DNA from 4 places in the Streptomyces sp. NPDC030799 genome. Region 1 is predicted to be linked to each of the others. Evidence: riboswitches for the same ligand, from Rfam matches in the RefSeq annotation. Region 1 holds a riboswitch; each other region holds the start of a gene.

What was found. Region 1 has a riboswitch for cyclic di-AMP ahead of ACZ41I_RS31620 (M23 family metallopeptidase). Riboswitches for the same ligand answer to the same signal wherever they lie in the genome.
Region 2: it holds a riboswitch for cyclic di-AMP, as region 1 does, so the genes downstream of both, ACZ41I_RS33595 (M23 family metallopeptidase) here and ACZ41I_RS31620 (M23 family metallopeptidase) in region 1, are expected to answer to the same signal.
Region 3: it holds a riboswitch for cyclic di-AMP, as region 1 does, so the genes downstream of both, ACZ41I_RS29935 (transglycosylase family protein) here and ACZ41I_RS31620 (M23 family metallopeptidase) in region 1, are expected to answer to the same signal.
Region 4: it holds a riboswitch for cyclic di-AMP, as region 1 does, so the genes downstream of both, ACZ41I_RS19155 (C40 family peptidase) here and ACZ41I_RS31620 (M23 family metallopeptidase) in region 1, are expected to answer to the same signal.

Annotation. Positions count from the first base shown of each region.
Region 1 is NZ_JBVIDS010000014.1:157,506-163,268, reverse strand. Features, by position in the region: gene ACZ41I_RS31630 (M16 family metallopeptidase) at 1-644, shown strand, start outside; gene ACZ41I_RS31625 (M16 family metallopeptidase) at 641-2,029, shown strand; cyclic di-AMP (ydaO/yuaA leader) riboswitch at 2,243-2,403, shown strand; gene ACZ41I_RS31620 (M23 family metallopeptidase) at 2,416-3,159, shown strand; gene ACZ41I_RS31615 (GntR family transcriptional regulator) at 3,357-4,043, shown strand; gene ACZ41I_RS31610 (HPr family phosphocarrier protein) at 4,183-4,464, opposite strand; gene ACZ41I_RS31605 (bifunctional acetate--CoA ligase family protein/GNAT family N-acetyltransferase) at 4,643-5,763, shown strand, end outside.
Region 2 is NZ_JBVIDS010000016.1:19,033-24,795, reverse strand. Features, by position in the region: gene ACZ41I_RS33605 (dihydrofolate reductase family protein) at 1-978, shown strand, start outside; tRNA gene ACZ41I_RS33600 (tRNA-Met) at 1,026-1,099, opposite strand; cyclic di-AMP (ydaO/yuaA leader) riboswitch at 1,400-1,546, shown strand; gene ACZ41I_RS33595 (M23 family metallopeptidase) at 1,556-2,584, shown strand; gene ACZ41I_RS33590 (aldo/keto reductase) at 2,653-3,597, shown strand; gene ACZ41I_RS33585 (PrsW family intramembrane metalloprotease) at 3,618-4,967, opposite strand; gene trmB (tRNA (guanosine(46)-N7)-methyltransferase TrmB) at 5,032-5,763, opposite strand, start outside.
Region 3 is NZ_JBVIDS010000013.1:94,459-100,221, forward strand. Features, by position in the region: gene ACZ41I_RS29920 (DUF501 domain-containing protein) at 1-492, opposite strand, end outside; gene ACZ41I_RS29925 (FtsB family cell division protein) at 546-1,022, opposite strand; gene eno (phosphopyruvate hydratase) at 1,141-2,448, opposite strand; gene ACZ41I_RS29935 (transglycosylase family protein) at 2,756-3,469, opposite strand; cyclic di-AMP (ydaO/yuaA leader) riboswitch at 3,474-3,647, opposite strand; gene ACZ41I_RS29940 (transglycosylase family protein) at 3,830-4,981, opposite strand; gene ACZ41I_RS29945 (cytochrome P450) at 5,132-5,763, opposite strand, start outside.
Region 4 is NZ_JBVIDS010000007.1:136,449-142,211, forward strand. Features, by position in the region: gene pcrA (DNA helicase PcrA) at 1-1,487, opposite strand, end outside; cyclic di-AMP (ydaO/yuaA leader) riboswitch at 1,710-1,879, shown strand; gene ACZ41I_RS19155 (C40 family peptidase) at 1,888-3,069, shown strand; gene ACZ41I_RS19160 (tellurite resistance/C4-dicarboxylate transporter family protein) at 3,175-4,140, shown strand; gene ACZ41I_RS19165 (hypothetical protein) at 4,144-4,497, opposite strand; gene ACZ41I_RS19170 (C40 family peptidase) at 4,981-5,763, shown strand, end outside.

The DNA of each region.
Region 1 (5,763 bases):
GCGAGGTCCTCGTCGAGGAGGTTCCGGCGCGCGCCCTGATGGCCGCCTACCGGCTCCCGCACGACGGCACGCGCGCGTGCGACGCGGCCGACCTCGCCCTGACCGTCCTCGGCGGCGGCGAGTCCTCCCGCCTGTACAACCGGCTCGTGCGCCGCGACCGTACGGCTGTCGCGGCCGGCTTCGGCCTGCTGCGCCTGGCGGGCGCGCCCTCGATGGGCTGGCTGGACGTGAAGGCCTCCGGTGACGTCGAGGTGCCGGTCATCGAGGCCGCCATCGACGAGGAGCTGGCCCGGTTCGCCGAGGAGGGCCCCACCCCCGAGGAGATGGAGCGCGCCCAGGCCCAGTTGGAGCGCGAGTGGCTGGACCGGCTCGGCACGGTCGCCGGCCGTGCGGACGAACTGTGCCGGTACGCCGTCCTGTTCGGCGACCCGCAGCTCGCCCTCACCGCCGTCAAGCGCGTCCTGGAGGTGACTCCTCAGGAGGTCCAGGAGGTCGCCAAGGCCCGTCTGCGTCCCGACAACCGCGCGGTCCTGGTCTACGAACCGAAGTCCCCGGAGGAGGCCCCGGACGCCGACGTCCCCGAGGACCCGGAGCAGGAAGCGACCGTAGAGGCCGGTAACGAGAACGAGGAGACGGCCAAGTGACCGAGCTCGCCACCATGGACTTCCACCCCCAGCCGCAGCCCGGCGAGGCCCGGCCCTGGGCGTTCCCGGCGCCCGAGCGCACCGCGCTCGGCAACGGCCTGACCGTGCTGCGCTGCCACCGCCCCGGCCAGCAGGTCGTCGCCGTCGAGGTGCTGCTCGACGCACCCCTGGACGCCGAGCCGGCCGGCCTGGACGGCGTTGCCACGATCATGGCGCGGGCCTTCTCCGAGGGTACCGACAAGCACTCCGCCGAGGAGTTCGCCGCCGAGCTGGAGCGCGCGGGCGCCACGCTCGACGCGCACGCCGACCACCCCGGCGTCCGGCTCAGCCTGGAGGTCCCGGCCTCCCGCCTGGCCAAGGGCCTCGGCCTGATCGCCGACGCCCTGCGCGCGCCCGCCTTCGCCGAGAGCGAGGTGGAGCGGCTGGTCCGCAACCGCCTGGACGAGATCCCGCACGAGCTGGCCAACCCCTCCCGCCGGGCCGCCAAGGAACTCTCCAAGGAGCTGTTCCCGGCGACCTCGCGCATGTCGCGTCCGCGCCAGGGCACCGAGGAGACCGTCGAGAAGATCGACGCCGCCGCCGTACGCGCCTTCTACGACCGGTACGTACGCCCCGCCACGGCCACGGCCGTCGTGGTCGGCGACCTCACCGGGATCGACCTGGACGCGCTGCTCGGCGACACCCTGGGCGCCTGGACCGGCACCCCGGGCGAGCCGCGGCCCGTGCCCCCGGTGACCGCGGACGACACCGGCCGCGTGGTCATCGTGGACCGGCCCGGCGCCGTCCAGACGCAGCTGCTCATCGGCCGCGTCGGCCCCGACCGGCACGACCGCGTGTGGCCCGCCCAGGTGCTCGGCACCTACTGCCTCGGCGGCACCCTCACCTCCCGCCTGGACCGCGTCCTGCGCGAGGAGAAGGGCTACACCTACGGAGTGCGCGCCTTCGGGCAGGTCCTCAGGTCCGCACCGGACGGCACGGGCGCCTCCATGCTCGCCATCAGCGGCTCCGTGGACACCCCCAACACCGGTCCCGCGCTGGAGGACCTGTGGAAGGTGCTGCGGACCCTCGCGGCGGAGGGCCTGACCGACGCCGAGCGGGACGTGGCCGTGCAGAACCTCGTCGGGGTGGCGCCGCTGAAGTACGAGACCGCGGCGGCCGTGGCGAGCACGCTGGCCGACCAGGTCGAGCAGCACCTGCCCGACGACTTCCAGGCGACGCTGTATCAGCAGCTGGCCGCGACGGGCACGGTGGAGGCCACGGCGGCCGTCGTGAACGCCTTCCCGGTGGACCGCATGGTGACCGTCCTCGTCGGTGACGCCGCCCAGATCAAGGCGCCGGTCGAGGCACTCGGCATCGGCGATGTGACCGTGGTGGCGGCCGAGTAGCAACGGCACGCACGCGAGGGGCCCTGACGGTCGACACACCGTCAGGGCCCCTGCGGTTCCACTCCCTTCCCCAGATGCCCGATTTGAGGCGGAGGTTGCCTGTCTGCCCTGTGGGATGCGCTACAAAAGCCCGGATCCGTTTGAGGTTGGAAAGCAGGCTTCCGTAGCGTCGTCCGGGCTGTTCGTCAGGCAGTACGCCGCACCCGCGGCACCGGACAGCCATCGCCGAGTCCCCGTACGGCGCGAGCCAGGGGAGCCGGGGACCCACCGTCCCTGGGGTGAATCGGGCGCCCGCGCGACAGCGAGGGGGCCTGTAGGAGACCTTCCTGCTCCGAACCCGTCAGCTAACCCGGTAGGCGAGAGGGAAGGAAAGGACCAGCCACTTCATGGCGTTCATGTGCGCCACCGGGAAGCATCGCAAGCCCGGCCGGGTCAAGCGCACCACCGCTCAGGCGGCCGGCATCGCGGCCCTCACCACCACCGGCGTCATCGGCACCCTCGCGGCGTCTCCGGCGACGGCCGCCGAGAACACCGCCGAGCAGACCGGCCTCACCCCGGTGATCAGCGTCGGCGACGACATCGCCGAGCAGATCGACGCGCAGGCCGCCGCCCAGCAGCAGGCCGCCGAACAGAAGGCGGCCGAGGAGGCCGCGGCCAAGCGGGCCCAGGAGATCCGCCAGGCCAGGGCCCGCGCCGCCCGCGAGGCCGAGCGCGAGCGGCTGAACGCCTTCGTCGCCCCGATCGCACACTCCTACGTGTCGACGGCCTACAAGGCCAGCAGCTCGCTGTGGTCCTCCGGTTCGCACACCGGTATCGACTTCCACGCGGCCAGCGGCACGCCCGTCCACGCCGTCGGCATGGGCACCGTCGTCTCCACCGGCTGGGGCGGCGCGTACGGCAACGAGATCGTGATCCGCATGGCCGACGGCATGTACACCCAGTACGGCCATCTGTCGTCGATCGGCGTCACGGTGGGCCAGCAGGTCACCCCGGGCCTGCAGATCGGCCTGTCCGGCGCGACCGGCAACGTCACCGGTCCGCACCTCCACTTCGAGGCCCGTACGACTCCCGACTACGGCTCGGACGTCGACCCGGTCGCCTACCTCCGCAAGCACGGCGTGGACGTCTGACGCCCCTGCCGCTCCCCGGAAGCCCCGCCCGCACCGGCCGGGGCTTCCGCCGTTTTCCGGCGCGTCCACCGGATCCGCTGGCCAAAAAAATATCCATGGATTCCGGCCCGCCGTCGGAATGTCCGACGCATTGGAATAGAGTCACGGAACACGCGTCCATCGTCGACGTTTCACGGGGATTAAGACGGAGGTCGGTCATGCGTATTCCGGCGCACTCGGTGTGCACGGCGATCCGGGACGACATCGTGGCCGGTGTCCATGAGCGCGGCGGCCGCCTCACCGAGGAAGTCCTGGCCCGCCGCTACGGCGTCTCGCGCGTCCCCGTCCGCGAGGCGCTGCGCACCCTGGAGGCCGAGGGATTCGTGGTGACCCGCCGGCACGCCGGCGCGTGCGTGGCCGAGCCGACCGAGCAGGAGGCGGCCGACCTGCTGGAGATGCGCATGCTCCTGGAGCCGCTCGGAGCCGCCCGGGCCGCCCAGCGCCGCACGGAGGCCCACCTGAAGGTGCTGCGCGGCCTGGTCAGGATCGGTCAGGAGCGGGCCAGGAGGGGCCACAGCGACGATCTGCGCTCACTGGGCGGCTGGTTCCACGAGACGCTCGCCCAGGCCTGTGGCAGTCCCTCGCTGAGCGCGATGCTCACCCAGCTGCGGCACAAGATCGCCTGGATGTACGCGGTGGAGGCGCCGCCGAGCCCGGTGGAGTCCTGGGCGGAACACGGCGCCATCGTCGACGCGGTGGCGCGCGGCGACGGCGAGCGCGCGCGGGCGGTCACGGCGCTGCACACCGAGCGCGCGACGGCCGCGCACCGGCTCCGTTTTTCCGGGTCCGCCGAGCGCGTGAGGACTTCGCAACACGCCGTAAACATGCCGAGCCTTCGGCATTAACACGGGCACCGTATACAAAGAAGGGGCTATTCGGTGGGCATGATTTCCGCTGCCCTTTTCTCCGGCGCCCTGAATTCTTGTTCCGGAAAACGCGGAAGCCGCGCCACCCGGAATGGGCGGCGCGGCTCCCCCGCCTTGCTCAGACGGTCTCGGGCAGCTCTTCCAGCCCCTCGGAGACCAGCTTGGCCAGACGGTCCAGGGCGACGTCCGCGCCCTCGGCGTCGGAGGCGAGGACGATCTCCTCGCCGCCCTGGGCGCCCAGGCCCAGGACAGCCAGCATGGAGGCCGCGTTGACGGGGTTGCCGTCAGCCTTGGCGATCGTCACCGGGACGCCTGCGGCCGTGGCGGCTCGGACGAAGATGGAGGCGGGGCGGGCGTGGAGGCCCTCGGCCCAGCCGACGTTGACGCGGCGCTCAGCCATGTGTTGCTGCCCTTCAGTCTTCAGGGTTGTCTAGACCAGTTTCCCATATCGTGAAGCATGCCCGGAGCGGACCTTCGTCCTGCCCCGGCGGGTCGTCGGACCGCGGCCTCGGTCCGACTCGTCGTCCTCCACAGACTGCCCCGCGCCGTTGTCGTACGCGAGCCGTACTCTGGGGCCCATGCAGACCTCGGCGGACCGGCAGGACCGGCACCAGTACCCCGCCCACTGGGAGGCGGACGTGGTGCTGCGCGACGGGGGTACCGCGCGCATCCGGCCCATCACCATTGATGACGCCGACCGCCTGGTCAGCTTCTACGAGCAGGTCTCGGACGAGTCGAAGTACTACCGCTTCTTCGCGCCGTACCCCAGGCTCTCCGCCAAGGACGTCCACCGCTTCACGCACCACGACTTTGTGGACCGGGTGGGACTCGCGGCCACCATCGGCGGCGAGTTCATCGCCACCGTACGCTACGACCGCATCGGCACCGACGGCCTGCCCGCCTCCGCGCCCGCCGACGAGGCCGAGGTCGCCTTCCTCGTGCAGGACGCCCACCAGGGCCGCGGGGTCGCCTCCGCCCTGCTGGAGCACATCGCCGCCGTCGCCCGCGAGCGCGGCATCCGCCGCTTCGCCGCCGAGGTACTGCCCGCCAACAACAAGATGATCAAGGTGTTCACGGACGCCGGCTACACCCAGAAGCGCAGCTTCGAGGACGGCGTCGTACGCCTGGAGTTCGATCTCGAACCCACCGACCGCTCCCTCGCCGTGCAGCGCGCGCGGGAGCAGCGCGCCGAGGCCCGCTCGGTACGGCGGCTGCTCGCGCCCGGTTCCGTGGCGGTCGTCGGCGTCGGCCGCGCCCCCGGCGGAGTCGGCCGCAGCGTCCTCGGCAACATCCGGGACGCCGGCTACGGAGGCCGGCTGCACGCCGTGAACAAGGCCTTCCCGGCGCACATCGAGGAGGTCGACGGGGTGCCGGCGCACCGGTCCGTGCGGGACATCGACGGCCCGGTGGACCTCGCCGTCGTCGCCGTACCGGCCGAGCAGGTGCCCGCGGTGGTCGCCGAATGCGGAGAACACGGGGTGCAGGGACTCGTCGTGCTCTCCGCCGGGTACGCCGAGAGCGGGCCCGAGGGACGCGAGCGGCAGCGGGCGCTCGTGCGGCAGGCACGCGCGTACGGCATGCGGATCATCGGCCCGAACGCGTTCGGGATCATCAACACCGCACCGGACGTCCGGCTGAACGCCTCCCTGGCCCCTCAGATGCCCCGCCCCGGCCGCATCGGCATGTTCGCCCAGTCCGG
Region 2 (5,763 bases), on a different contig from region 1:
ATCCGCGCCGACAACCCCCGGCTGCTGGTCAACTCCGCCGAGCGCCGCGCGGCCCGGGTGGCCGGGGGCAGGCCGGAGTACCCGCTGAAGGTGACCGTCACCGCCACCGGCGACCTCGATCCCGACGCCCACTTCTGGCACACCGGCGGGGACAAACTCGTCTACACGACCGACAAGGGCGCCGAACGGGCCGCACGCCTCCTCGGCGCCGCCGCCGGCATCGTCCCGCTCGGCCCCGACCTCGACTGGCACGCCCTGCTGGGTCATCTGCACGACGTGCGCGGCGTACGGCGCCTGATGGTCGAGGGCGGCGGCACGGTCCACACCCAGCTGCTCCAGCTGGGCCTCGCCGACGAGCTCCAGCTGGTCCTCGCGCCGCTGTTCGTCGGCGATCCGGCCGCCCCCCGCCTGTTCGGCCCGGGCGCCTACCAGCCCGGCCGGCTGCGCCTCACCGAGACCCGCCGCATCGAGGACGTGGTCCTCATGCGCTACGAGCCCACGGCCCCCGGCACCGGCCCGGCCCCCGTCGCCGCCGACCGGCACTGGCTGCGCACCGCCTGCGAGCTGGCCGCGCTGTGCCCGCCGTCGGAGACGGCGTTCAGCGTCGGCGCGGTCGTGGTCGCCGCCGACGGGACGGAGCTGGCCCGGGGCCATTCACGCGAGGGCGACGACCCCGTGGTCCACGCGGAGGAGGCGGCGCTGGCGAAGATCGACCCGGCGGATGCCCGGTTGGCCGGCGCAACGGTCTACAGCAGCCTGGAGCCCTGTGCCCGGCGGGCCTCGCGGCCCGCGCCCTGCGCCGAGCTGATTCTGCGGGCCGGGGTGCGCAGGGTGGTCACCGCGTGGCGTGAGCCGGACACGTTCGTCTCGGCGGCCGACGGCACGGGGGTCCTGGTCACGGCCGGTGCGCAGGTGGCCGTGGTGCCGGAGCTGGAGGCACTCGCCAAGGCGCCGAACAGGCATCTGCTGGGAGGCTGAAAACACCCGGGGCCGGAATCCACTGGATTCCGGCCCCGGGCCTTCAGTAGCGGGGACAGGATTTGAACCTGCGACCTCTGGGTTATGAGCCCAGCGAGCTACCGAGCTGCTCCACCCCGCGTCGTTGTGACTCCAGAGTACCCCATGCGCAGGGCGGCACGCACACCGGTATTCACGGCCCCCTCCCGCCAGGTCACCCACGGTGACTGGGCGACCGCCGTGCGCAGAACATCTGAGACACCATCAAAAACGCCGAGACTCCTGAACGCCGGACAACTCGCCCGCTTTGCGGCGCTCCTGACCGGTAAGTCCCCGCTCGAAATCGTTAATGATCAAGTCGAACGGCTTGGAAAGTAACCGGCAGGTCTATTAACGTTCGATAACGCAGCGCGGTCGTCCCAGCCGTCACAAGAGACGGCTCCGTGCGCACGCGCCGAATCCCGCGAGGGAACCGGGGAACCACCACCTTGGGGTGAATCGTGCGAATGCCGCAGTTGGTATACGCGCGTAGGAGACCTTCCTGCTCCGAACCCGTCAGCTAACCCGGTAGGCGGAGGAAGGAAAGGAGTGCGCCCGAGTGGCGTCCAACCGGCCTGCCCCAGAAGCCCCGTTCATGCCCGCGCCGGCCGAGCCCGAGACCTTCGGCTACGGCACCTACCGCGCCGAAGAGGGCCCCTGGGAGGAGTGGAACCCCACCGAGGACTCCGTCGCCCCGGTCCGCGGCCGGCACCGCGTCACCAAGCAGCGCGGCGGCTTCGCGCGCAGCTCCACCGTCCTCGGCGTCGGCGTGCTGGCCGCGGTCGGCGCGGGGGGCATGGCCAGCGCCAACACCGGCAAGCCGCCGGTCTCCATATCCCTGCCGGACCTGGACTCCGTCGGCCACCTCTTCGGCGACGACTCCTCCGACGCACCCCGGACGAACTCCACCGCGCTCAGCACCATGGGCGTGACCTCGGCCGACAGCAAGGACTCCGACGCGGGCGAGGCACTGCGCAACCGGATCATGGCCCAGGCCGAGCAGCAGCAGAGCAAGGCCGACAGCAAGGCCACCGCCGCCGCGCTCGCCGCCGCCGAGAAGCAGACCGCCGACGCCGCGGCCAAGGCGGAGCAGGAGGCCGCCGCCAAGGCCGCCGCCGCCAAGGAGAAGGCGGAGGCCGACGCCAAGAAGGCGGCCGAGGCCAAGCGCCTGGCCGAGCTGGCCAAGCAGTACCAGCTGCCCGTCGTCTCGTACACGATCACCGGCACCTTCGGCCAGCCCGGCGCCATGTGGTCCTCCGGCTACCACACCGGGCTCGACTTCGCCGCCCCCACCGGCACCCTCATCAAGGCCATCCACAGCGGCACGATCACCCAGGCCGGCTGGGCCGGTGCCTACGGCTACCGCACGGTCCTCACCCTGGACGACGGCACCGAGCTGTGGTTCTGCCACCAGTCCTCGATCAACGTCCGGGTCGGCCAGAAGGTCTCGACCGGTGAGGTCATCGGCCGCATCGGCGCCACCGGCAATGTCACCGGCCCGCACCTCCACCTGGAGGTCCACCCGAACGGCCAGGCCGCCGGCATCGACCCGGCGCCGTGGCTGCGGGACAAGGGGCTCACCCCCTGATCTCCTTTCGAGGGATTTCGGCGCCGGCGGTGGAATGCGATCATCCACCGCCGGCGTTGGCACAAGGCATGACTTCTCTGCGCAAGCTCGGTTCCTCCGACCTCAAGGTCTTCCCGCTCTCCCTGGGCGGCAACGTCTTCGGCTGGACCGCCGACGAGGAGACCTCCTTCGCCGTCCTCGACGCCTACGCCGCCGCGGGCGGCAACTTCATCGACACCGCCGACGCCTACTCCGCCTGGATCGAGGGCAACAAGGGCGGTGAGTCCGAGACGATCATCGGCAAGTGGGTCAAGGCCCGCGGCAACCGCGCCGACGTCGTCATCGCCACCAAGGTCAGCCAGCACCCCGAGTACCAGGGCCTGTCCGCGGCCAACATCAAGGCCGCCGCCGACGCCTCCCTGCGCCGCCTGGACACCGACCACATCGACCTCTACTACACGCACTTCGACCAGCCCGAGGTGCCGGTCGAGGAGATCATCGGCGCGCTGGACGAGCTGGTGAAGGCGGGCAAGGTCCGGTACATCGCCGCCTCGAACATCAGCCCCGAGCGGCTGCAGGCCTCCCTGGACTTCTCCGACCGCGAGGGCCTGGCCCGTTACGTCGCCCTCCAGCCGCACTACAACCTCGTCTCCCGCGACACCTACGAGGGCCCGCTGCAGGACCTGGCCGCCCGCGAGGGCCTGTCCGCCGTGCCGTACTTCTCCCTCGCCGCGGGCTTCCTGACCGGCAAGTACCGCCCCGGCACCAAGGTCGACAGCGCCCGCGCCGGCCGCGCCCAGCAGTACGCCGACTCCGCGCACGGCCGGCAGGTCCTGGCGGCCCTGGACGAGATCGCCGCCGCCCACGGGGCCCCCGTCGCCACGGTCGCCCTCGCCTGGCTGGCCGCCCAGCCGACGATCACGGCCCCGATCGCCTCGGCCCGCACGGTGGAGCAGCTCCCGGCCCTGCTGGGGGTGGCGGACCTGAAACTGACGGACGAGGAGCTGACCAAGCTGACGCAAGCGTCGGCTTGATCTTTCCCGCGGCCCGAGGCCTATGAGCGATACGGGTTGCCCCCGGGATACGGCCCCGCCGGATACCCGTACGCCGGTCCGTACGCCGGCCCGTACGCCGTAGGCATCGGCCCCGCCGGATATCCGAACTGCGGAGCCCAGCGGACCGGCGCCGGAACAGTCGCCCTGGCCGCATACTCCAGAGCCGGCCGGGCCACCTCCCTCCGCTTCCACAGCTCGTCCAGCAGCTCCCGCTCCCGTACGACGAAGTCCGCCCCGCCCTTCCCCCGGCGCCCCCGGTGCCGCAGAGACGCCAGCGACGTCGCGTACGCCTCGTACTGCGCCACGGCGCGCGCCGCAGGCCGCCCGGCGTGGTGGCGGGCGTAGTCACGGGCCGCCCGCCGTGCCCTCATCGACCCGAGCGCGAGGGGTTCGGCGGGCCCCAGCCACCCGGCCGGCACATACGCCGGCAACTCCGAGCGCACGGTCCGCAGCTCCCGCTGCCGTGTCCAGATCGCGAGCCAGGTCAGCAACCCGAACGCGGGCACCATGAACCCGCCGTAGACGGCGAAGAACCCGAACTCGCCGAAGGTGGAGGAGCCGTTCCAGAAGGCGTGCATGCTCATCGCGAGCAGCAGACCGCACAGCGGCAACAGCACCCGCCGGGCATGCTGCCGCTCGGCACAGAGCGCGGCGATGCCGAAGCCGATGCCGGTGAACGTGGTGAACAGGGGGTGCGCGAACGGGGACATCACGATGCGCACGAAGAAGGTGGCGGCGGTGACGGAGGCGATGCCACGGCCGCCGCTGAGCTGGTCGGTCCCGAAGGCCGTACCCAGGTAGAGGATGTTCTCGGTGAACGCGAAGCCGGTGGCGGTGGTCCCGGCTATCACCACCCCGTCCACGATCCCGGTGAAATCACGTCTGCGGAAGAGGAAGACGAGCAGAACGGCGGCGGCCTTGGCCGATTCCTCCACGATGGGCGCTATCACGGTGGCGCCCAGGGTGTCGGCACCGGCGGGGTCGGCGGTGGAGGTGGCTATCCACCTGGTCGCGAAGCTGTTGGCGACGATGGCTATCAGCGCCGCCGCGCACGCTCCCCAGGCGAAGGCGAAGACCAGGTTCCGCCAGGGCCCCGGCTCCACCCGGTCCAGCCACCGGAAGGCGGCCATGAGCCACGGCACGGGCAGTACGGCCAGTCCGAGACCGACGAGAAACCCCTCCGTGCCGGTCTGTCTGCGCACCAGCGCGAGGATGACCAGCCCGGACAGCGCCAGCAGTGTGATCAGTGCCCCGTACCGCACCCACCTGTGCTGCCACCAGTGCGGATGGCGGAGCACAAGCCCGTCGGGGCCCGGGGGATACGTCGGAAACGGAGGACTGGTGGCCACGGCATCGACCCTAACGGTGGCGGGACAAGGGGCCGGAGCGTTTACGGCCCCGATGCGGTACGCGTTATCGGTCCTTGCTGTGCGGTACGCGCCGGAAGAGCAGATCGTTCACGACATGTCCCTTGTCCAGTCCCTGTCCCTCGAAACGGGTCAGTGGCCGGTACTCGGGGCGTGCCGCGAAACCGCCGTCTGCCTGCGTGTTCTCGAAGTCGGGGTGCGCGGTGAGCACCTCCAGCATCTGCTCGGCGTAGGGTTCCCAGTCGGTCGCGCAGTGCACGATCGCGCCGGGCTTGAGCCGGGTCGCGGCGAGCGTCAGGAACTCGGGCTGGATGAGCCGCCGCTTGTGATGCCGCTTCTTCGGCCACGGGTCCGGGAAGTACACCCGCAGACCGTCGAGCGAGTCGGGGGCGAGCATCTGCCTGAGCAGGATGATCGCGTCACCGTTCGCCACCCGGACGTTGGACAGGCCGTTCCGGTCGGCGAGTCCCAGCAGATTGCCCTGCCCCGGGGTGTGCACGTCGACGGCGAGGATGTTGGTGTCCGGGTCGGCCGCGGCCATCTGCGCGGTGGCCTCGCCCATCCCGAACCCGATCTCCAGCACGACCGGCTTGTCGTTCCCGAACAGCTCGCCGAGGTCGATGACCCGCTGCCCGTCGATGTCGAGCCCCCACTTGGGCCACAGCCGCTGCAGCGCATCCGCCTGCCCGGCGGTCACCCGGCTGCGCCGCGGCTGGAAACTCCGGATCCGCCGCTCGAAATGCGATCCGGCGGGATCGGCCTTGGGACCGTCCGGAAA
Region 3 (5,763 bases), on a different contig from region 1:
CTTGCTCCACCACTCCGGCAGCATGGCGATCGCCTCGTCGCCGAGCGGGTTCACGCCGGGGCCGGCGGCCAGCGAGTGGGCCACCAGGACGTGCAGGCACTTGACCCGGTCCGGCATACCGCCCGCGCTCGGGAAGCCCGTCAGCTCCTCGATCTCGTCCCGGCGCCGGATGTAGTCCTCGTGCGCGGCCCGGTAGGCGGCGGCCAGCTCGGGGTCCGTCTGCAGCCGCTCGGACATCTCCTTCATCACGCCGTTCGCCTCCAGCGTGCCGATGGCGGAGGACGCCTTCGGGCACGTGAGGTAGTACAGCGTCGGGAAGGGTGTTCCGTCGGGCAGCCGCGGTGCGGTCTCCACGACGTCCGGCTGGCCGCACGGGCAACGGTGCGCGATGGCCCGCAGGCCCCGCGGCGGGCGGCCGAGCTGCTGCTTGAAGGCCTCGACGTCCGCGTCGGTGGGCTCGGTGCGCGAAGTCGGCGGCGGGGGCGTTTCCATGGCTGCTCTTCGAAGGCTTTCTGTCGGTCACGGCCAAAGGCCGGAGTTACTGCTCACTGGTCGGAGGCGTCGGACTTGTCGACCCCGTCCCAGACGTTCGCGTACCAGGGCCGGTGGGCGGCCCCGAGGTCGGCGCGGGACTGCTGGGCCGCGCCCGGGTCGACGACCACGTACCCGGTCTCGCCGGGCTTCACATAGTGCAGCCGGCGCCGGATCTGCTGCTCGGCGTAGGAGTCGTCCTGCCAGCGTGCCTTGAGGTCGCGCAGCTGCTCCACCCGCTTGCGGGCCTGGTCCTGCTGCCGCTGGAGGTCGGCGATCTCCGCGCGCTGGGAGACGTACTGCCGCATCGGGTAGGCGAGCGCGACGATCATCGAGCACAGCACCAGCGCGAGCAGCGCCGCCCGGCCGGTGAGCCGGGAGCGACGGGCCTGCCGCTTGGTCTGGGAGCGGTAGACCCGGGCCGCCGTCTGCTCGCCGAGCAGCCGCAGCCTGGTCGCGGTGGAGAAACGGTCCCGGTCCTTCACGGCCATGTGGCTCTCCCGCCTCCCCTTGCCCTGCGCTTCACACACGTGCGTACGTCCCCGGACACGGTACGGGACCGGGTACGGGGACGTACGTATGACTGGCTAAGACTTAGCCCAGGTTGCGTCAGCCCTTGGAGACCTCGATGTGGCCGCGGAAGCGCGGGAACGCGCTGCGGCCCGCGTACACCGCGGCGTCGTCGAGGATCTCCTCGATGCGCAGCAGCTGGTTGTACTTGGCGACGCGCTCGGAGCGGGCCGGGGCGCCGGTCTTGATCTGGCCGCAGTTGGTGGCGACGGCGAGGTCGGCGATGGTGACGTCCTCGGTCTCGCCGGAGCGGTGGGACATCATGCACTTGAAGCCGTTGCGCTGGGCCAGCTCGACGGCGTCCAGGGTCTCGGTCAGCGAGCCGATCTGGTTGACCTTGACCAGCAGGGCGTTGGCGGTGCCCTCCTCGATGCCGCGGGCCAGGCGCTCGGGGTTGGTGACGAACAGGTCGTCGCCGACCAGCTGGACCTTGTCGCCCAGACGGTCGGTGATGACCTTCCAGCCGGCCCAGTCGTCCTCGAACAGCGGGTCCTCGATGGAGACGAGCGGGTAGGCCGCCACGAGCTCCTCGTAGTACTCCGTCATCTCGGCGGCGGAGCGCTCCTTGCCCTCGAAGAGGTACGTGCCGTCCTTGTAGAACTCGGAGGCGGCCACGTCGAGCGCGAGGGCGATCTGCTGGCCGGGGACGTAGCCGGCCTCCTTGATCGCCTCAAGGATGAGGTCGAGGGCCTCACGGTTGGAGCCGAGGTTCGGGGCGAAGCCGCCCTCGTCGCCCAGACCGGTGGACAGGCCCTTGCTCTTCAGGACCTTCTTCAGGGTGTGGTAGACCTCGGTGCCCCAGCGCAGCGCCTCGGAGAAGGACTCCGCGCCGATCGGGGCGATCATGAACTCCTGGATGTCCACGTTGGAGTCCGCGTGCGAGCCGCCATTGAGGATGTTCATCATCGGCACCGGCAGCAGGTGCGCGTTCGGGCCGCCCAGGTAGCGGAAGAGGGGGAGGTCGGAGGCCTCGGAGGCGGCGTGGGCGACGGCGAGGGAGACACCGAGGATGGCGTTGGCGCCGAGGGAGCCCTTGTTGTCGGTGGCGTCCAGGTCGAACATGGCCTGGTCGATCAGGCGCTGCTCGGTGGCGTCGTAGCCGACCAGCTCCGGGCCGATCTGCTCGATGACGGCGAGGACGGCCTTCTCGACGCCCTTGCCCTGGTAACGGTTGGGGTCACCGTCGCGCAGCTCGATGGCCTCGAAGGCGCCGGTCGAGGCGCCGGACGGGACGGCGGCACGACCCGTGCTGCCGTCGTCGAGGCCGACCTCGACCTCGACCGTGGGGTTGCCTCGGGAGTCCAGGATTTCCCGGGCTACGACGACGTCGATGGACGGCACGAGCATCTCCTTCTTGGATGTGACGCTGGAAGTGCGGGGCTTGCTGCCTTACGGCTGCGCCTTGCGACTAGAGCCTAACCGTCTCCGGGGGATCGGCCACCGACCGACCGTCCCGTGGACGGGGAGGACACGCAGACGGTACCCATTGTTCACGTGCGGAACAAAGGGTGGATGCAGAGGGCACACAGAAAAGGCGAGCGGCGCACGGAAAAGGCGGGGCGCAGAAAAGACCCCGCCCCGGCGCGTACGGGGGAACACGCGCCGGGGCGGGGAGCCCGTGGGGACGGGGGGCGGACCCGAAGGCCGCTGTCGCTTACTTCAGGTGCAGCTGCTGTCCCGGGTAGATGAGGTTGGCGTCCTCGACGATGTCCTTGTTCAGCTTGAACAGCTTCTGCCAGCCGCCGGCGACGTGGTGCTTCTCGGCGATGGTGCTGAGGGTGTCGCCCGTGACGACCTTGTACTCGCCGTCGCCCTTCTTGACCTTCTTGCCGGTCGGGGTGGTGACGGTCTTGCTCGCGGACGGGGCCGTGCGCTCGGCGGAGCGGGAGGCGGCCTGCTGGTCGGAGCGCGTGGTGGTGCTGGGCGCGGTGGTGTTCGAGGTGGTGCTGGGCGCGGTGGTCTTCGAGGTGGTGCTGGGCGCGGAGCCGTTGTAGGCGGCGCTCGACAGACCCGTGCCGCAGACCGGCCAGGCGCCCTTGCCCTGCGCGGCGAGGACCTTCTCGGCGACGGCTATCTGCTGCGCCTTGGTGGCCTGGTTGGCCTGCGGGGCGTAGGCGGTGCCGCCGTACGCGGCCCAGGTGGAGGCGGAGAACTGCAGACCGCCGTAGAAGCCGTTGCCGGTGTTGATGGACCAGTTGCCGCCCGACTCGCACTGGGCGACCGCGTCCCACTCGGAGGCGGTGGCGGCGGAGGCGTTGCCGGCCGCCATCAGCGGGGCGGCGACGGCGGCGCCGGTGACACCGGCGAGCGTGATGGCGCGGACGGCCTTGGACGGACGACGGTGCTTGCCCTTGCCGGAGAACAGCATGGATCGATCCCCTCACCGACGCCTGCGAGGTGAGCTGTCGGGTTCGGGCCGGTTGAGTTGCCCGGCCGCACGCTCGCTTGCGCGAGGTGCGGCTTCACCCCCAGCCGGTGCCGGCGTCAACCGCCGGGACCGGCACTTACCTTGGGTCCCCCGCTCCTGCCCACGGCGCTTGACGCGACGACTGTTCCCGGGCAACCGCTGGCAGGATTCGGCGTTGCGACTGCCGGGGCTCGTGGTGACGAGCGGTCCTGACCGTAGACACGTGATCGGGGGAATTTCAAAGACGATCAGGGCTTCTGAGACTCATCCCACACTTTCACCGAATCGGACATCACCGGCGAAACAGGGCGTCAACTGCCGCTACTTTGCACCCTTTTCGGAACCGACTTCCAGGGTCTGACCGGCGGTGATGTGGTTCGGGTCGGCGCCGATGACGCCCTTGTTCCCGTCGTAGAGCGCATGCCATCCGCCGTCGACGCCCAGGGAGTCGGCGATGGAGGCGAGGGTGTCCCCCTCGCGCACGGTATAGGTGTCCGCCGCACGGCCGGCATGGCGGCCGGAAGAGGGGGCGTTCTGACCGTTTGTCACGCTTTCGTCCGCACTGTCACCGCGGTGACGTCCGCCACTGCTGAGCGCGCCGGTGTCGACCAGACTCCAAGAACCGGCGGGCTGCTGGTAATTGTCCGATTCGTCGGTACCGGGGGTTGCCGTCGGCGAGCTGTCGCCGCCCTGCGAGTCGCCATTGCCGGACGAGCCGGGCGTGTCGGTCTTGTCGGACTTGGGGTTGCCGGTTCCGGTGGGGCCGCCGGTCGCGTCCGGGGTCTTCGTGGCGTGGTGGCTCTGGTGCGGAGACGGCGAGGCGCCGGAACCCGAGGGGGAGCCGGAGGAATCGGGGCCCGAGGAATCCGGACCGGAGGAGTCCGAACCGGAGGCGGAGTTGGCGCCCGAGTCGGTGCCCGAGCGAGAACCGGAACCGGATCCGGAGCCGGTCCCGGAGTTGGACGCGGACGAATCCGGCAGACCGGACGAGTCGGAGCTGCCGGCCGAGCCGGAGGTGTCACCCGGGCCACCGGTGTCACCCGACCCGCCGGTGTCGCCGGGGTTGCCGACGCCGGTGTCGACATCGACCGAACCGGAGTCGGAGGTCAGTCCGGAGAGCACGGCGCAGGTGGCCCACGGCCTGGTGCCCTGGTCGGCCAGGATCTTCTCGGCGACGGCTATCTGCTGCGAGCGGCTGGCCTGGTCGGCGCTGTCGGCGTACTGCGTGCCGCCGTACTTGCCCCAGTCGTCCAAGGAGATCTGCAGGCCGCCGTAGTAGCCGTTCCCGGTGTCCGCGCTCCAGGAACCGCCGCTCTCGCACTCGGCGACCTTGTCCCAGGTGGTGCCGTCGGCCGCGTTGGCACTCGCGGCGCCGAGCAGCGGGATCGCGATGGCCGAGCCGGTCACTCCGGCTGCGACGAGGAGGGCCGGAGCCTGGCGGGGGCGACGGTGACGACCGTTCCCGGAGAGCATGCGGAAGCCTTTCGTGCGACAGCAAGACCGGCGCGGCGCGCTGAAATCCTTCGCCACGCTGATGGGTGAACGTATCGGCAGACGATCACTTGTCACAAGTTAATGCCGCGCAGATCACGTGAAGATCACAAAGTTGAACGCCCTTCACGTTCAGCCTTCCGCTGCTGTGCCGGCCGCGGGGGTGAACTCGACCGGCAGGGTGCGCAGGCCGCGCATGATGAGCCCGCCGCGCCAGCGCAACTCCTCCGGGTCCACGGCGAGCCGCAGGTCGGGCAGCCGGGTGAGCAGGGTGGCGAGCGCGGTCTGGCCCTCCAGCCGGGCGAGCGGCGCGCCGAGGCAGTAGTGGATGCCGTGGCCGTAGCCGAGGTGCTGGTTGTCGCGGCGGGCGAGGTCCAGGACGTCCGGGTCGGAAAACCGCTCCGGGTCCCGGTCGGCCGCCGCGAGCACCACGAGCACCGGGTCCCCCGGCGCGATGTCCTGTCCGCCGATGGTGAGCGGCTCGGTGGCGAACCGCCAGGTGGCCAGCTCCACCGGGCCGTCGTAGCGCAGGAGTTCCTCCACCCCGGTCTCCAGCAGCTCCCTCTTCCCCTCGGCCAGGCAGTCCTGCAGCCGCGCACGCTGCCCGGGGTGGGTGAGCAGGGCGTAGGTGCCGTTGCCGATGAGGTTGACGGTCGTCTCGAAGCCGGCGAACAGCAGGATGAACGCCATCGCCGCGGCCTCGTTCTCGGTGAGGTGCTCGCCGTGGTCGGAGGCCCGGATGAGCCCGGAGATGAGGTCCTCAC
Region 4 (5,763 bases), on a different contig from region 1:
CGCTTGGGCACGTTGAGGATGCGGCGCAGCGGCACCGAGTCCTCGGGGTTGGCGAGGACCCGCAGATAGGCGAGGACGTCCCGGACCTCCTTGCGCTCGTAGAAGCGGACCCCGCCGACGACCTTGTAGGGCAGGCCGACGCGGATGAAGATCTCTTCGAAGACACGGGACTGGGCGTTGGTGCGGTAGAAGACGGCGACGTCGCCGGCCTTGGCCTCGCCCGCGTCCACCAGGCGGTCTATCTCTTCGGCGACGAACTGCGCCTCGTCGTGCTCGGTGTCGGCGACGTATCCGGTGATCCGCGCGCCCTGGCCGGCGTTGGTCCACAGGTTCTTCGGGCGGCGGGACTCGTTCCGCTCGATGACCGCGTTGGCGGCGGACAGGATGGTCTGGGTGGAGCGGTAGTTCTGCTCCAGCAGGATCGTCGTCGCGTCCGGATAGTCCTCCTCGAACTGGAGGATGTTGCGGATCGTCGCACCCCGGAAGGCGTAGATCGACTGGTCCGCGTCACCCACCACGCACAGTTCGGCGGGCGGGAGGTCGTACTCGCCGGGCGGGGTGTCCTCATCGTGTTCCCCGGTGCCGACGAGCTCCCGTACGAGCGCGTACTGGGCGTGGTTGGTGTCCTGGTACTCGTCGACCAGGACGTGCCGGAAGCGGCGGCGGTAGTGCTCGGCCACGTCCGGGAAGGCACGCAGCAGGTTGACCGTCGTCATGATCAGGTCGTCGAAGTCGAGGGCGTTCGCCTCGCGCAGCCGCGACTGGTACAGGGCGTAGGCCTGGGCGAGGGTCTTCTCGAAGCCGTCGGTGGCCTGGGCGGCGAAGTCCTCCTCGTCGATCAGCTCGTTCTTCAGGTTGCTGATCTTGGCGCTGAAGGACTTCGGCGGGAAGCGCTTGGGGTCGAGGTCCAGGTCGCGGCAGACCAGGGCCATCAGGCGCTTCGAGTCCGCGGCGTCGTAGATCGAGAACGACGACGTGAAGCCGAGCTTCTTGCTCTCGCGGCGCAGGATGCGCACGCACGCGCTGTGGAAGGTCATCACCCACATCGCGTGCGCGCGCGGGCCGACGAGCTGCTCGACGCGCTCCTTCATCTCGCCCGCGGCCTTGTTGGTGAAGGTGATCGCGAGGATCTGGCCCGGGTGCACGTGCCGCTCGGCGAGGAGGTGGGCAATGCGGTGGGTGAGCACACGCGTCTTGCCGGAGCCGGCGCCGGCGACGATGAGCAGCGGCGAGCCGGCGTGCACGACCGCGGCACGCTGGTTGTCGTTCAGCCCTTCCAGGAGGGCCGCCGCGTCGAGCGCGGGGCGGGGGGCGCCGTCGCGGTAGTAGGCGTCCCGGTCCGGCGGCACGTCGAACTTCCCGCCGAACAGATCGTCCGGAATCGACTCCGGAGCGTGATCGTCCTCGGGCGGCGGCGGGGGCTCCTCCTCGCGCCCGCGAGGGGGCTGGAGGTCCGCCAGGAAGCTGTCGTCAAAGAGGCTGCTCATCGCTCTACGAGTCTAGGGCGCCCCACCGACAACCGGTCGCCGTCCCGGCAAGATGGCCGACCGGCGAAGCGGCGGACATCCTGAGGCACGGCCCTGACGCTGCGGAATCACCCGATGACGTGGACGTGATCCCGACGCCGGATCACGAAAATGTATCGGACATATCACGCACCAACCTTCACACTAGTCACACCGGTTGGCTAGGTTGCCGTCAGGCCGCGTGCGCGGCCTCCGCCGAGTCCGGCGCGCCCGCACGGCGCCCGGAGCCGGGGACCCACCGAATCCTGGGGTGAATCGGCCGACTCCCGCCCGGGACGAGGCCGTAGGGCAACCCTTCCGAACCGCCGCCCGAACCCGACAGCTAACCCGGTAGGCGGCTCACTGGAAGGAGTCGCCTCCCTTGGCGTCGCACCGCAAGACGCGCCCCGGCGGGGCCATCGGGACGGGCCTGCGCACCCCCGCCCTCGCCACCGCCGCCCTCACCTCCATGGCCGTGCTCTCGCAGACCGCAGAGGCCACCCCGGGTACCGATCACGCCAAGCCGAGCCTGGAGGAGGTCGAGAAGAAGGTCGACGACCTCTACCGCCAGGCGGAGTCGGCGACCGAGAAGTACAACGCGGCCAAGGAGCGGACAGGAAAGCAGCGGGGCCGCGTCGACGCCCTGCGCGACGACGTCGCCCGGCGTACCGAACGCCTCAACAAGGCCCGGGAGGAGCTGGGTTCCTTCGCCGCGGCCCAGTACCGCACCGGCGCCGCCGCACCCGACACGGCCACCTTCCTGCTCGCGGACAGCCCGCAGGACTACTTCGACCAGAGCCAGCTGATGAACCGGCTGACCTCGCGGGAGAAGAGCGCGGTCGACGGCTACATCGGCGAGCAGGCCGCGACCATGAGGAAACGGCGGGAGGCAGCGGAGAGCCTGCGGACGCTGACCGACTCGCAGCACGACCTGCAGACCGCCAAGGCGACCGTCCAGAAGAAACTCGCCTCCGCGCGCAAGCTGCTGTCACAGCTGACGGCCCAGGAGAAGGCGCGGCTGGCCGCCATCGAGCGGGAGAAGCAGCAGGAGGCGGCACGCAAGGCGGCCGAGCTGGCGAAGCGGCAGGCAGCCCAGCAGCAAGCCGCTTCGTCGCCGTCCTCGTCGTCGTCATCCTCCTCCTCGTCGTCCGGATCCGGTTCGACGGGCTCCGGCTCGACCGGGTCCACGGCCCCCAGTTCGGACGGCACGAAGGCCGAGAAGGCGATCGCCTTCGCCCGCGCACAGATCGGCAAGCCGTATGTGTGGGGCGCCACCGGGCCGGACTCCTACGACTGCTCGGGCCTTACCCAGGCCGCCTGGAAGGCGGCCGGCGTCACCCTTCCGCGCACCACGTACGACCAGGTCCATGCGGGCACCACGGTGTCACTGGCCGACGCCCGGCCGGGCGACCTGGTCTTCTTCTACGACGACATCAGCCACGTCGGCCTCTACATGGGCAACGGCATGATGATCCACGCCCCGAAGCCGGGCGCGTACGTCCGCGAGGAGTCGATCTACTACGGCGGAGAGTCGATCATCCACAGCGTGGTCCGACCGGGCTGACCGAACCGGCCGACTTCGCCCCACGCGCGCGTACCGGCGTTTTCGCCCTCCACGCGCGCGTGCCCTTCCCGGGCAGGGACCGTGCGGCTCCCTAGCATCGGGCGCATGCCCGGCATCCCAGGTCTGCGTCCATGGTGGGCGGAGCGGCCCCCCGCGGCCGGGGCCGCCGTGATGGCGACCGGCATCCTGTCGGTCGGGCTGCATGTGACCGGACACGAGGCGCTCTCCCGGGTGACGCTCGCGATGACCGGCGTCGCCTGGGTGGCGCTGGCCGCCGACTTCGTCCTGCGGCTGCTCTGCGAGCGGCAGCGCTGGGTGGCCGAGGCGGAGAGCCCCGGCGCGCTCACCTCCGTCGCCGCGACCACCGTGCTCGGTACCCGGGTGTCGGAGCTGGGCCGGCAGGCCGCGGCCGAGGCGCTGCTGGCGCTCGCGGCCCTGCTGTGGCCGGTGCTGCTGGTCCTGGTCGTCCGGCACTGGAGGCGGCGCATGCCGGGAGCGGTGTTCCTGTGTTGTGTGGCCACACAGGGGCTCGTCGTACTGGCCGCGACGCTGGCCGCGGCCCAGCGCACGGCATGGCTCGCGCACGCTGCGCTGGGCCTGTTCTGGCTGGGGCTGGTGCTCTACGGCCTCGCGCTGGCCCGCTTCGACGCACGGCAGGTGCTGGAGGGGGCCGGTGATCACTGGATCGCCGGCGGAGCGCTGGCGATCTCCGCGCTGGCGGGGGCGAAACTGCTCGTCGCCGGGGATGCGGGCCTGTATCTGTGGGACGAGGACGACCGCGGTGTGCTGCGCACCGTGACGGTCGCGCTGCTCGTCCTGGACCTGGCCTGGTATCTCGTGCTGCTGACCGCCGAAGCGGTGCGGCCCCGACGCGGCTACGACGTGCGGCGGTGGGCGACGGTGTTCCCGATGGGGATGACGGCGGCGGCGACGCTGACCGTCGCGACCGTCCTCGCCGTCCCATGGCTCAGATGGCCGGGACGGGTGCTGCTGTGGGTGGCGGTGGCGGGGTGGCTCGCTGCCGCCGCCGGTGCGGTGCTCGCGGCCCGCGCCGGCGGCAGGGACGGCTGACCGTCAGGTCCACAGCACGGCAATGAAGATGTTCGCCATGGTCAGCAGGCCGACCAGCCCGAACAGGCCCTTGTCGGTCTTCTCCTCGTCGCGCTTCACATAGACCAGCCCGAGGATCACGATCAGCAGCGCCAGCTTGACACCGATCTTGATGGTGTTGACGTGGTGGTCGTCGGCCTGGTTGAGGCCGACCAGGGCCACGCCGGTGACCAGCATGGTCAGCGCACCGTGCAGCATTCCGGGGACGAACCGGGCCGTGCCCTGGCCCATCGCCTTCATCTGGGTGAGGAAACCGCCGAGCAGCGCGGCGATACCGATGATGTGCAGGCCGACGAAGAGATGGATGAGTACGTCCATGGAGCCGGAGCCTAATTGCCGGTAACAGCCCCAAGGACGGCAGGGTGCCGTTCCGGGGACGTCCGAGCGGTGAGGGCCGACACGCCTTGCGGGAGCCGGGCCGGCACCACACGGTCTCGCCCCATAGCACCCCCCGCCTCCCATCCGTCCCGGTTCCCGCACTTCGGTCATCACGCTGCGTGAAGGCGACGACGACCGACCGACGACACAGTCACATACGGTCACGTACCAACCCGTTGGGGCCAGTTCCGTACACCGCGTTACCTGCCTGTCACAGTCGGGCCTAGCGTCCTCCCCCAGGTGACCGGCTCCCCACCGCCGCCCGGGCCAGGGGCGGCCGTCGGCCACCACCGCCGAGAAGGTCCGGCGGTGGTCCGCTTCCCCTGTGCGGGCTGCCGCCGGACGTCGTACGGACCGCTCGGTCGGGCCGACCGGCCGGACCCCTCGGTCGTACGAGTCGTACGGAAGGACGTGACGGCCCAGGTGGCAGCGCACCGCAAGCCCCGGCAACGCTCGATCGGCGGCCCTACGGCCCGGACGGCCGCCACACTCGCCCTGGCGGGCGTGGCCACCGCGGCGGGGTTCGACGGGACGGGCCATGCCGAGCCGCAGCTGACGCCGGCCGAGGTGAAGGCCAAGGTCGACAAGCTCTACCAGGAGGCCGAGGCCGCCACCGAGAAGTACAACGGCGCGAAGGTGGAAGCGGACACGGCGCAGCGGCACCTGAACACGCTGCGGGACGAGACCGCCCGCAAACAGGAGAGGCTCAACGGCACCCGGGAGGCGCTCGGTTCGTTCGCGGCGGCGCAGTACCGCGACGGCGGGTTCGCCCCGTCCTGGCAGCTGGCCCTGTCCGGCAACCCCGACCAGTACCTGGAGAACGCCGCGTTCGCCGAGCGGGCCGGCGACCGGCAGGCCGCCGCCCTGTCACGGGTGCGCGAAGAGCTGCGGCAGATCGAGCAGTTGCGCGGCGCCGCACGTGTCGAGCTGGCGTCACTGCGGTCACGGCAGGCGCAGCTGAAACGGCACAAGAAGATCATCACCGGCAAGCTGGAAGAGGCCCGGCGGCTGCTGGCGCGGCTCACTCCGCAGCAGCGCGGCGAGGTCACCGGTGGCGGCGTCGCGCCGGGACGTGCCTCCCGCTCGGCCTCCGACGCCCGTGACGCACTGGAGCAGGCCGGGTCGGCCACGGCCCCGAACGCCCGCGCCGCGGCGGCCGTCTCCTACGCCTACGCCAAGCTGGGCAGCCCCTATGTGTGGGGCGCG